Regions from separate parts of the Actinomadura kijaniata genome, predicted to be linked through region 3. Evidence: riboswitches for the same ligand, from Rfam matches in the RefSeq annotation. Region 3 holds a riboswitch; each other region holds the start of a gene.
The links. A riboswitch is a leader RNA that binds a small molecule or an ion and turns the genes downstream of it on or off. The one in region 3 is predicted to bind cyclic di-AMP.
Positions count from the first base shown of each region.

Region 1: linked by a shared signal. The riboswitch ahead of HNR61_RS44700 (CHAP domain-containing protein) and the one ahead of HNR61_RS00620 (C40 family peptidase) in region 3 are both predicted to bind cyclic di-AMP.
Region 2: linked by a shared signal. The riboswitch ahead of HNR61_RS37115 (C40 family peptidase) and the one ahead of HNR61_RS00620 (C40 family peptidase) in region 3 are both predicted to bind cyclic di-AMP.

Region 1 covers NZ_JACJIA010000023.1:39,350-42,618, forward strand. Annotated here, with positions in the region: gene HNR61_RS50350 (M15 family metallopeptidase) at 1-629, shown strand, start outside; cyclic di-AMP (ydaO/yuaA leader) riboswitch at 1,013-1,158, shown strand; gene HNR61_RS44700 (CHAP domain-containing protein) at 1,159-2,187, shown strand; gene HNR61_RS44705 (GAF and ANTAR domain-containing protein) at 2,325-3,029, opposite strand.
Region 2 covers NZ_JACJIA010000013.1:134,646-137,914, forward strand. Annotated here, with positions in the region: gene HNR61_RS37110 (CHAP domain-containing protein) at 1-580, opposite strand, end outside; cyclic di-AMP (ydaO/yuaA leader) riboswitch at 591-731, opposite strand; gene HNR61_RS37115 (C40 family peptidase) at 866-1,372, opposite strand; cyclic di-AMP (ydaO/yuaA leader) riboswitch at 1,419-1,618, opposite strand; gene HNR61_RS37120 (C40 family peptidase) at 2,069-3,064, opposite strand.
Region 3 covers NZ_JACJIA010000001.1:131,488-134,756, reverse strand. Annotated here, with positions in the region: gene typA (translational GTPase TypA) at 1-1,627, opposite strand, end outside; cyclic di-AMP (ydaO/yuaA leader) riboswitch at 1,817-1,965, shown strand; gene HNR61_RS00620 (C40 family peptidase) at 1,973-2,992, shown strand; gene HNR61_RS00615 (hypothetical protein) at 3,188-3,269, shown strand, end outside.

The DNA of each region.
Region 1 (3,269 bases), on a different contig from region 3:
GGGCGATCACCAGCACCATCCTTGCGGGCGTCCTCGCGGGAACCCTGGGTGCGACCTCGGGGTTCAGCGACGACGAGGACTCCACGACGACCACGGCCGGGCCGCTGGTGCTGGCCGCCGGGCAAGCCGGGTCCCCGGCGGGTTCCACCGGCGCGGCCCGATCCGCCGACGAAACCAAGGCACCGCCCAGGTGCAACGCGGCGCGGGGGAAACGGGCCAGCAAATATCCGAACGGCCAGATCCCGGCCCGCCACCTGTGTCCGCTACCGCAGCGCGGCCTGCTTCTACGGGCGGACGCGGCCCTCGCCTTCTACGAACTCAATGCGGTCTACAAGCGCCGCTTCGGCACTGACGCCTGCCTGGACGACGCCTACCGCAGCCTCGCCGAGCAACGGCGGCTCTCCAGCAGCATGCCCTCGGGCATGGCCGCTCGGCCCGGCTTCAGCGAGCACGGCCTCGGCATCGCCGTGGACTTCTGCGGCGGTGTCCGGAACGAGGGATCGCCCCAGTTCGCGTGGCTGCGCGCCAACGCGGGCACGTATGGCTGGTTCCGTCCCGACCGGGCTTACAGCAACCCGTACGAGCCCTGGCACTGGGAGTTCGACCCGGGCCGAGGAAAGCGCCGGTAGATCCGGGAAGGGACGGCGAAGACCGGATCGGATCCATAGGGCACGGGCGTGAGGAGCCCCGGCTGCCACGGTCGAAGGGAAAACACCTGTCCGAAGTCATCGCCACGGAATCAGGGAGCGACAAGAACTACTACTCCTCTTAGTAGAGAGTCCGGCAACGGTGAGGGCCAGCCAACGGCGCCTCATCGTCACCGCCGCCTGCACCGAAGACTTGATCTACCCGGTGACCTGGGTAGACAGCCATCAGTCGTCCACCAGCCCTCGAACGACATCTCCCAAGGTAGATCATTTATGTCGTTTCATGAATAGAACTTGGTCATTGCCCGAATCATCTACTACATTGCCTCGTAATCGGTCCGTGACCAGCTCCCCGCTCGGGGGGCGCGGATCGTCCGCCGAGTCCCGATGGCGCGTCGCGCCTCCATGGGAGCCGGGGACCCACGTTCCTGGGGTGAATCCGCTCCGCGCGGTAGGGCTGCTCCTGGCCCGAACCCGTCAGCTAACCCGGTAGGCGGTCCAAGGAGAGCTGATGGATCCCGTAGGCGAAAAGCTGCTTGAAATAGCCAAGAAAGAGCTCGGGTACCGCGAGAAAGCCGGCGGCTACACCAAGTACGGCGAGTGGTACGGCAAGACGTTCGAGGGCGGCGACGACTACTACACGACCGCTCCGTGGTGCGACATGTTCCTCGCCTGGGCCGCCAACCAGGCGAAGGTGGAGGACTGGGCGGGCGAGTTCGCCGCCACGATCAGCCACGCCAGGTGGTTCCAGCGGAACGACGCCTGGGGCACCGAGCCCGAACCCGGGGCCGTGGTGTTCTTCGCCTGGTCAGGGTCCAAGGACACCGGCGCGATCCAGCACGTCGGGCTGGTGGAGAGCGTCAAGGGTTCCACCCTGCACACGATCGAGGCGAACACCGACGGCGTCCACCTCAGGCGCAAGGTGCGGGACTTCGACAGCGTGGTCGGTTACGGCTACCCCGGCAAGGTGAAGGTCGAGGGCAAGTCGTTCCCGTGGCTGACGGCCGCGCGCACCGAGAAGAGCCATACCCCCAAGCACGCGGCTCCGGCTCCCCGCACCCTGCCCGAAGCCGACCGGTCCGGTGACATGGTCACCGTCGGCCGGACCGGTCACAACGACGGCGGGATCCCCCTCCTCCAGCAGGAGACGCTGCTCGGGGGTCTGCTCGCGGTCGTGCTCTGCGGGACCGTCGTGCTCGCCGTGGGCAAAGCCGCCGCGGCCCGGGTGCCGACCAGTGCGCCGATACGCGTCCGCAAGCGAGGCAGGCACCACCGGGTGCCGGTCACGCTGCCCGCGGGCATCAGGCCCGCCGACCTGGACGCGGCCGACGCCGGAACGCTCGTCATGCCCGCCGTGTCGGCGGCGGTGGCGGCGGAGGTCGAGGACCGTGAGTTCTGGAGCCGGGTCACTCCCCTGCAGCAGGACGAGGACCTGGCGTTCTGGGATTCGCTGCACGCCGACCTCGCGTCCCTCCGATCGGGTGGCCTGCCGCTCGTCCCCGCTGACGACCTCGGCCGGGATGACGTGGGGCACGGATAGCGGCGGAACGAGAGCCACCTCGAAGAGCATGGGCGGGTCGGCGCCGGCGGGGATCCGTCTCGCGGTCGCCCACCTCCTCGTGGCGCGCACGCGTGAGCCGTGCGCGTGGACGGCCGCGCGACGCCCGGGAGAGGTGGTCAGGGGCGGCGGGGCAGTTCGCCGGTGGTGGTGAGGTGTTCGGCGAGTTCGCGGAGTTTGACGTTGCTGTCCTGGGAAGTGCGCGCCAGCAGCGCGAACGCCTGGCGGCTCGTGAGCTTGTGGCGTTCCATCAGGATGCCCACCGCCTCGCCGATCACCTGGCGGGAGACGACCGCCGCCCGCAGGGTCTGGTCGGCGCGCGCGGCCGCCAGCGCGACCGAGGCGTGACAGGCCAGCAGCTCGGCGGTGCGCGCCGACCCGGCGGTCAGCCCGCCGGGCCGGCGCGCGTACAGGTTCAGCGCTCCCAGGTTCGGCAGGCCGGGCACCTGACGCGGGTCGTTGCGGGGGGCGTGGCCGTCGGGGAGCAGCAACACCGCCATCACCGATCCCACGCCCAGCGCGCGGGCGCGCGGGACGAACCGCGGCCAGTGGTCCCCGGCGCGGGCCAGGTCGGGGACCTGCAGGGCAGGTGTGCCGTCGCGGGCGGCCTCGAAGCACGGCCCTTCCCGCAGGTCGGCCTGGAGACGCTCGATGTCGCGGGCCAGCGGGCCGGAGACCGCCAGCGGCCGGGCGCGGCCGCGGTGCACCGCGGTGATGCTGGCGTCGGTGCAGCCGTCCACCAGCTCGGTCGAGGCCGCCACGATCCGGTCCAGGGTCGCCTGAACCGAGGAGCGCCCCTGCAGATCACGGGCCAGGCGAGCCATCGCCGTCGCCAGATCGGGCGCCGGTTCACGCGTCGGCGTAACGGCCGGGTCGGGCGGTGGGTACCGGCGGGAGGGCCTGTCCTGGTCCACGGGGATCACTCGCCTTGCGTGATCTCGCATGCGGCGCGCGCGCCGTCTTTTCGGTCACTCTCCTTGGTTCCCAGTCAAACAGCCGCGTCCCCTTTGAGCCAGGTGTTGGGAGAGGAGGTCAGGACGGTGTCGCCGGGTCCCCGGGAACCC
Region 2 (3,269 bases), on a different contig from region 3:
GGTCCCGGTCCTTGAACCAGTTGGCGTGCGCGATCGTCCAGGCGTCGGCGCCCATCTGGTCGGTGAACCCGAGCTGGTCGCCGACCCAGGAGACGAACATGGCGCACCACTGGGCGTCGGTGTAGCCGTCCAGGGAGCCGCCGTCGCGCTTGACGGTCTCCTTGGCGCGCTCGGTCTTCTTGTACCAGTCCTGGAACTTGGTCTCGCCCGCGCCGTTCTCCTTGATCCCGACCTGGGACTCGGCGATCTTGATCGCGTCGGCGGCGGTGGGCCGCTTCTTGGCCTGCTGGGGCTTCTGGGCGGGCTTGGCCTGCTGCGCGGGCTTCTGGGCCGGCTGCTGGACCCGCTGCTGGGGCTGCTGCGGCGGGGCGGCGGCGGCCTTGACGACCGGCTGGGCGGCGGGCTTGGCGGCGGCGATGGCGGCCAGCGCGCCGCTGCGGGGGGCGTCCTTGCCCGGCATCGGGACCGAGGCGGAGGCGGTGGCGGCGGCGGTGCCGATCACGGCGGCGCCGACGGCGAGGGTGCCGCCGGTGCGGACGGCGATCCCGAGCGGGCTGGGCTTGCGGTGCTTGCCTGACACGAAGGTGACTCCTTGGCTTCCATACCGCCTACCGGGTTAGCTGACGGGTTCGGGCGTGGAAGCTGCCCTACGGCCGCGTCGTGGCGGCCGATTCACCCCAGGGGAGATTGGGTCCCCGGCTTCGCGCGCCCGGACAGGGCGCAACGGCGAACTCGGCGGTGGGCGCGTGCGCGCCCGTGACTACGGGTGGCTCCTCGATGAGGAGAAGGAGGGGGGAAGGGGCGTGACCGCCGGGAGGATGGGAGACGGGGTCGGCGGTCACGCCCGTGGTGTGAGGAGGCGCCGTCAGTAGGGACGGACGGCGCCGGCGAAGGTCCGCTTGCGGTAGCCGTCCAGCTTGACGACCTTCACCGAGCTCCCGCTGTGCGGGGAGTGGATCATGTGGAGGGTGTTGCCGGTCTTCTTGTAGACCAGGCCCACGTGCCGCTTGCCGTTGAAGAAGACCAGGTCGCCGGGGGCGAGGTTCTTCCAGGAGATCTTGTTCTTGACGGCGGAGTACTGCGATCCGGTCACGCGGGGCAGGGCGACCCCGGCCTTCTTGTAGGACCACTGCACCAGTCCGGAGCAGTCGAAGGCGTTGGGGCCCGAGGCGCCCCAGCGGTAGGGCTTGCCCTTCTTGGAGGCGGCGGCGCGCAGGGCCTTCTGGGCGAGCTTCTGGCGCTCGGCCCAGGACTTCGTCTTGGCCTGCTGCACGACCTTGGCCACGGGGGTGGCGGCGCTGGCCGAGGAGGTCCCGGCGACGGCGATCGCGGGGGTCAGGACGGCGGTGGCGGCCACGAGGCCGCCCGCCATGCGGGTCCGGCGGGAAATGCTGCTGGCAGCGTTGCTGGGCAGGGGTTGCTCCTTCTTCCAGACGCCTACCGGGTTAGCTGACGGGTTCGGGCTTGGAAGTCGCCCTACGGCGAGGCGGGCCGATGCGTGATCGGGAGGCCGCGCCGATTCACCCCGGGGTCGAGGCGGTTCCGGAAGCGATGTCCGGGACCGTGACCCAAGTGGGTCCCCGGTTCCGCGCACAGGCGGATTCGGCGTTGCCGACGCGTTCGAAAGGCGTGGTGAAGCCAGCCGGAGGCACGGGACCCTGTCGTCCCGCGTGAACGCGCGGCTTGGTTGTCATGGGCAGGGCGGCCGGTCATGCGGACCGGTGAACCGCCGGTGGCCTGGGCCCTCATGGTCCGCCGTGGCGCGCTCTCAGCGCCATGCACGCCGGTTCGCGTGCGCACGGTGCGGCCGGGCCGGCCGAAGGTCTCCCTGGGAGACGGCCGCGACGTCTGGACGACGCCGGGCGGGTGGCGACACGTGGGACGTGCCGTCCGGGGGTTGTCCGTCGTCTGGGGGACGACGTGCGGGGAGAGACACCTGGAAGGTGCCTCAGGTGCCCACAAGGTATCAAAGGTCCACGTGATGGCAAATGCCCGGCAAAAATGACAACGGACCAGGTCAAGCCTGGTCCGTTGTGAGCAAAAGCCCGTGCCGACAGGGGATGCGGCGTTACGGGCGGCTCGCGCCGTAGTAGGTCTGCGCGTAGTAGCCGGATGTGATGTCGACCACTTCGACGTTCTTGCCGGTACGCGGCGCGTGGATCATCTTGCCGCCGCCGACGAACATGCCGACGTGCCCCAGGTTGCGGAAGAACACCAGGTCACCGGGCCGCAACTGGCTCTTGTCGATGTGCCGGGTCGCGGCCCACTGGGAGTTGGTGGTGCGGGTGATGTTGACGCCCGCGGCCGCCCAGGCCTTCATGGTCAGACCCGAGCAGTCGTAGCCGCCCGGGCCGGTGCCGCCCCACACGTAGGGCTTGCCGAGCTGGGCGTAGGCGAAGTTGAGCGCCGCGCGGGCCGAGCCGCTGGCCGGGCCGTTGTAGGAGCCGCCGCCACCGGAGCGGGGCTTCTCCTCCTTCAGGCCCAGCTTGCGCAGCAGCTTCTTCTGCGCGGCGACGTTCTTCTCGACCTCGGCCTTCTGCTTCTTGAGCTCGTCGGCCTTCTTCTTGACCTCGTCGTAGGCGGCCTGCGCCTGGGCCTGCTCGCGGCGCAGCCGCTGCGCGGTCTCCAGGAACTGGCCGAGGTCGTCGCTGCGGTTGCGCTGCAGGTGGGTGAAGACCGCCGTCTGGTCCAGCACGGCCTGCGGGTCGCCGGTGCCGACGAAGCCCGCCACGTCGCCCGTGTCGCCCTTCTTGTAGGCGTTGTTCGCCATCTCGGCGATCCGGGCGCGCTGCCGGTCGAAGGCCTTCAGCTCGCTGGCACCGGCCTTCTTGGCCTCGGCGAGCTTGCGCTTGGCCTTCTTGAGGTCCTCGGAAACCTGGTTGTACTTCTCGACCAGGTCCTCGACCTTCTCGTTGAGCTTCTCGAGTTTCTTCTCTGCTTCCGCCGCGCTGGGCTTGGGAGCTGCGTGCGCGACCGCGACGGGAGTCGTCAGCGTCGCCGTCACGGTCAGGCAGGCAACCGCCGCCATCCAGCGCGGGGCGCCGGCCTTGAAGTCCTTGGCCACAGTCCGGTTCGCCCCTCTCGTCCAACGATGTCAGCGGACGACACTAGCGAGGGCGATCATGCGCCACAACTGAAACGATGGTATTCGCTGACCTTAAGCTCACTTTGTCCACTCAAGGTGACCGGATCATCACAGTTCGCGGGAGCCACGGAGGTCAGGGAGGCCGCGGTATGGCGAACGCCACACGCCGCCGGGCCCGGGTGGG
Region 3 (3,269 bases):
CCATGTCGTCGGACCGGGAGTTCTCGCCGACGATCATGCCTTCGTAGACCTCGGTGCCCGGGCCGACGAAGAACGTGCCGCGCTCCTGCAGGTTGATGATGGCGTAGGCGCTGGCCTGGCCCGTGCGGTCGGCGACCAGGGAGCCCGACGGGCGGGTGCGCAGCTCGCCGAACCACGGCTCGTAGCGCTCGAACACGTGGTGGGCCATGCCGGTGCCGCGGGTCTCGGTCATGAACTCGGTGCGGAAGCCGATCAGGCCGCGCGCCGGGACCAGGAACTCCATGCGGATCCAGCCGGTGCCGTGGTTGGTCATCTGCTCCATCCGGCCCTTGCGGACCGCCATGAGCTGGGTGACCGCGCCGAGGTACTCCTCGGGGATGTCGACGGTGAGGCGCTCGACGGGCTCGTGCTTCTTGCCGTCGATCTCGCGGGTGACCACCTGCGGCTTGCCGACGGTCAGCTCGTAGCCCTCACGGCGCATGTTCTCGACCAGGATCGCCAGCGCGAGCTCGCCGCGGCCCTGGACCTCCCAGGCGTCGGGGCGCTCGGTCGGCAGGACGCGGATGGAGACGTTGCCGACCAGCTCGCGGTCCAGGCGGTCCTTGACCATGCGGGCGGTGACCTTGGTGCCCTTCTCGCGGCCGGCCAGCGGCGAGGTGTTGGTGCCGATGGTCATCGAGATGGCGGGCTCGTCCACCGTGATCAGCGGCAGCGGGCGCGGGTCCTCGGGGTCGGCGATGGTGTCGCCGATCATGATCTCCGGGATGCCGGCGATGGCGATGATGTCGCCCGGGCCCGCGGACTCGGCGGGCTTGCGGGTGAGCGCCTCGGTCATCAGCAGCTCGGTGATCTTGACGCGCTCCATCGTGCCGTCGTGGCGGCACCAGGCGACCTGCTGGCCCTTCTTGATGTTCCCGGCGTGCACGCGGCACAGCGCGATACGGCCGAGGAAGTTGGAGGCGTCCAGGTTCGTGACGTGCGCCTGGAGCGGGGCCGACGGGTCGTAGGACGGCGCCGGGATCGTCTCGGTGATCACCTGGAACAGCGGCTCCAGGTCCTCGGAGTCGGGCAGCTCGCCGTCGCCGGGCTTGTTCAGCGAGGCGCGGCCCGCGCGGCCGGAGGCGTAGACGATCGGGAAGTCGATCTGGTCCTCGGCGGCGTCGAGGTCCATGAACAGCTCGTAGGTCTCGTCCACGACCTCGTCGATGCGCGCGTCCGGGCGGTCGGTCTTGTTGATGACCAGGATCACCGGGAGCTTGGCGGCCAGCGCCTTGCGCAGCACGAACCGGGTCTGCGGCAGCGGGCCCTCGGAGGCGTCCACGAGCAGCACGACGCCGTCCACCATGGACAGGCCGCGCTCGACCTCGCCGCCGAAGTCCGCGTGGCCCGGGGTGTCGATGATGTTGATCGTCATCCCGTTGTGCCGGACCGCGGTGTTCTTCGCGAGGATGGTGATGCCCTTCTCGCGCTCCAGGTCGTTGGAGTCCATGACGCGGTCGTCCACGTCCTGGTTCTCGCGGAAGGCCCCGGACTGCCAGAGCATGGCGTCGACGAGCGTCGTCTTGCCGTGGTCGACGTGGGCGACGATCGCGACGTTACGGAGGTCGTCACGGGTGGAGAAGGGCATGCGGTTTCGCCTTGCGTGAGTTTTCGGGGATCGCCGCAGACCCGCGGCCTACACCATTCTACTTGGCGGTGTGAACGGCCCCGGACCCTCACGGATCACACGGGTGTCATAACCGGGCATTTGGCCCTTCTTGAACATCCTTTGTAGTCTCCTGCCCGTCCGGACGTGCCGAGCCCCGCTCCCGGGGCTGCGCCCGGGCCGCCGAATCCCCTGGTGGGGAGCCGGGGACCCCGCATCGCGTTCCCTGGGGTGAATCGGCGCACATTCTCCGTGCGCCGTAGGGCTCCTCCTGGCCCGAACCCGTCAGCTAACCCGGTAGGCGACGGAGGAGAGGAGAACACCGGCTTGGTTCTGGATCCCCGGCGACGCCGCTTCGCCCTGCCCGCCGCCACCCTGCTGGTCGGCCTCGGCATGACCGCCCCCACCGCGCTGACCAGCGCGTTGACCGGAACGGCGCACGCCGCGCCCGCGCGGCCGCAGACCGTTCCCCAGGAGCCCAAGCCCTCCGAGGCGGAGCTGAAGAAGCGGCTCAGGGAGCTGAACGACGAGGCCGAGAAGCTCACCGAGCAGTTCAACAAGGCGCGCGTCGACCTCGGCCGCGCCAGGGAGGCCGAGAAGCAGGCCCGGCTGAACGCCGAGCGCCTGGAGCAGCAGGCCGCGCCCGCCCGCGAGGAGCTGGGCCGCCTGGCCGCCGCCAACTACATCGGCGGCAGCCCCGACACGGTGTTCGCCGTGACCGGCGGCACCGAGGGGCTGTCCACCTCGGCCTACCTGATCCAGAACCAGGCGTCGGTGATCCAGGGCCTCCAGGCGCGGATCAGCGAGGCCGACAGGGCCCGCACCGACGCGCAGAACCGGGCCCGCCAGGTGCAGCAGGCCTACGACCGGGCCAAGCAGGCCCGCGACGCCGCCAAGACGAAGGTCGACGAGGTCGTCAAGCAGCTGGACAAGCTGTCGATCACCCGGATCACCGATCCCAAGACCGGCCTGAAGGCGACGGTGAAGGGCACGGACCTGCCCGCCAGGATGGCCCGCAAGGCGCTGACGAAGATCGGCAGCTCGTACGTGTGGGCGGCGGCGGGGCCGAACACGTTCGACTGCTCGGGCCTGGTGGTGTGGGCGTACGCGCAGGTCGGCAAGAAGGGCCTGCCGCACTACACCGGCGACCTCTACCAGCTCGGCCACAAGGTGGACCGGGGCGGGCTCCGCTCGGGCGACCTGGTGTACTTCGGCTCCAGCCTGCACCACATGGGGATCTACCTCAGCGACGGCAAGTACCTGCACGCCCCGCAGACCGGCGATGTGGTGAAGATCTCAAAACTGTCGGACCGCTCCGACTACGCGGGCGCCAACCGCATCCCCTGACGCCGCCCCTTCCCGGTGCCTCCGAGGTCCCGCCGCGATGCCACGCGGCGGGACGGCCGCATGCCCGGAATCTCTCATTGGCCTGGTTTGGTCAATTCCCGTCCGTCACCGCCGAACCTCAGTACCCTCCGGCCCCAGACCGCGAACGTCGCCCCGCCGCTCCCCGGCGTTCGCCCCCACGACCGAAGGAGTCCAGTGAGGACGCACAAGCCCGCGCTGCTCGCGGCCACCCTGGCGGCCGCCCTGCTGCCCGTGACCGCGCTGACCGCCCCGGCCG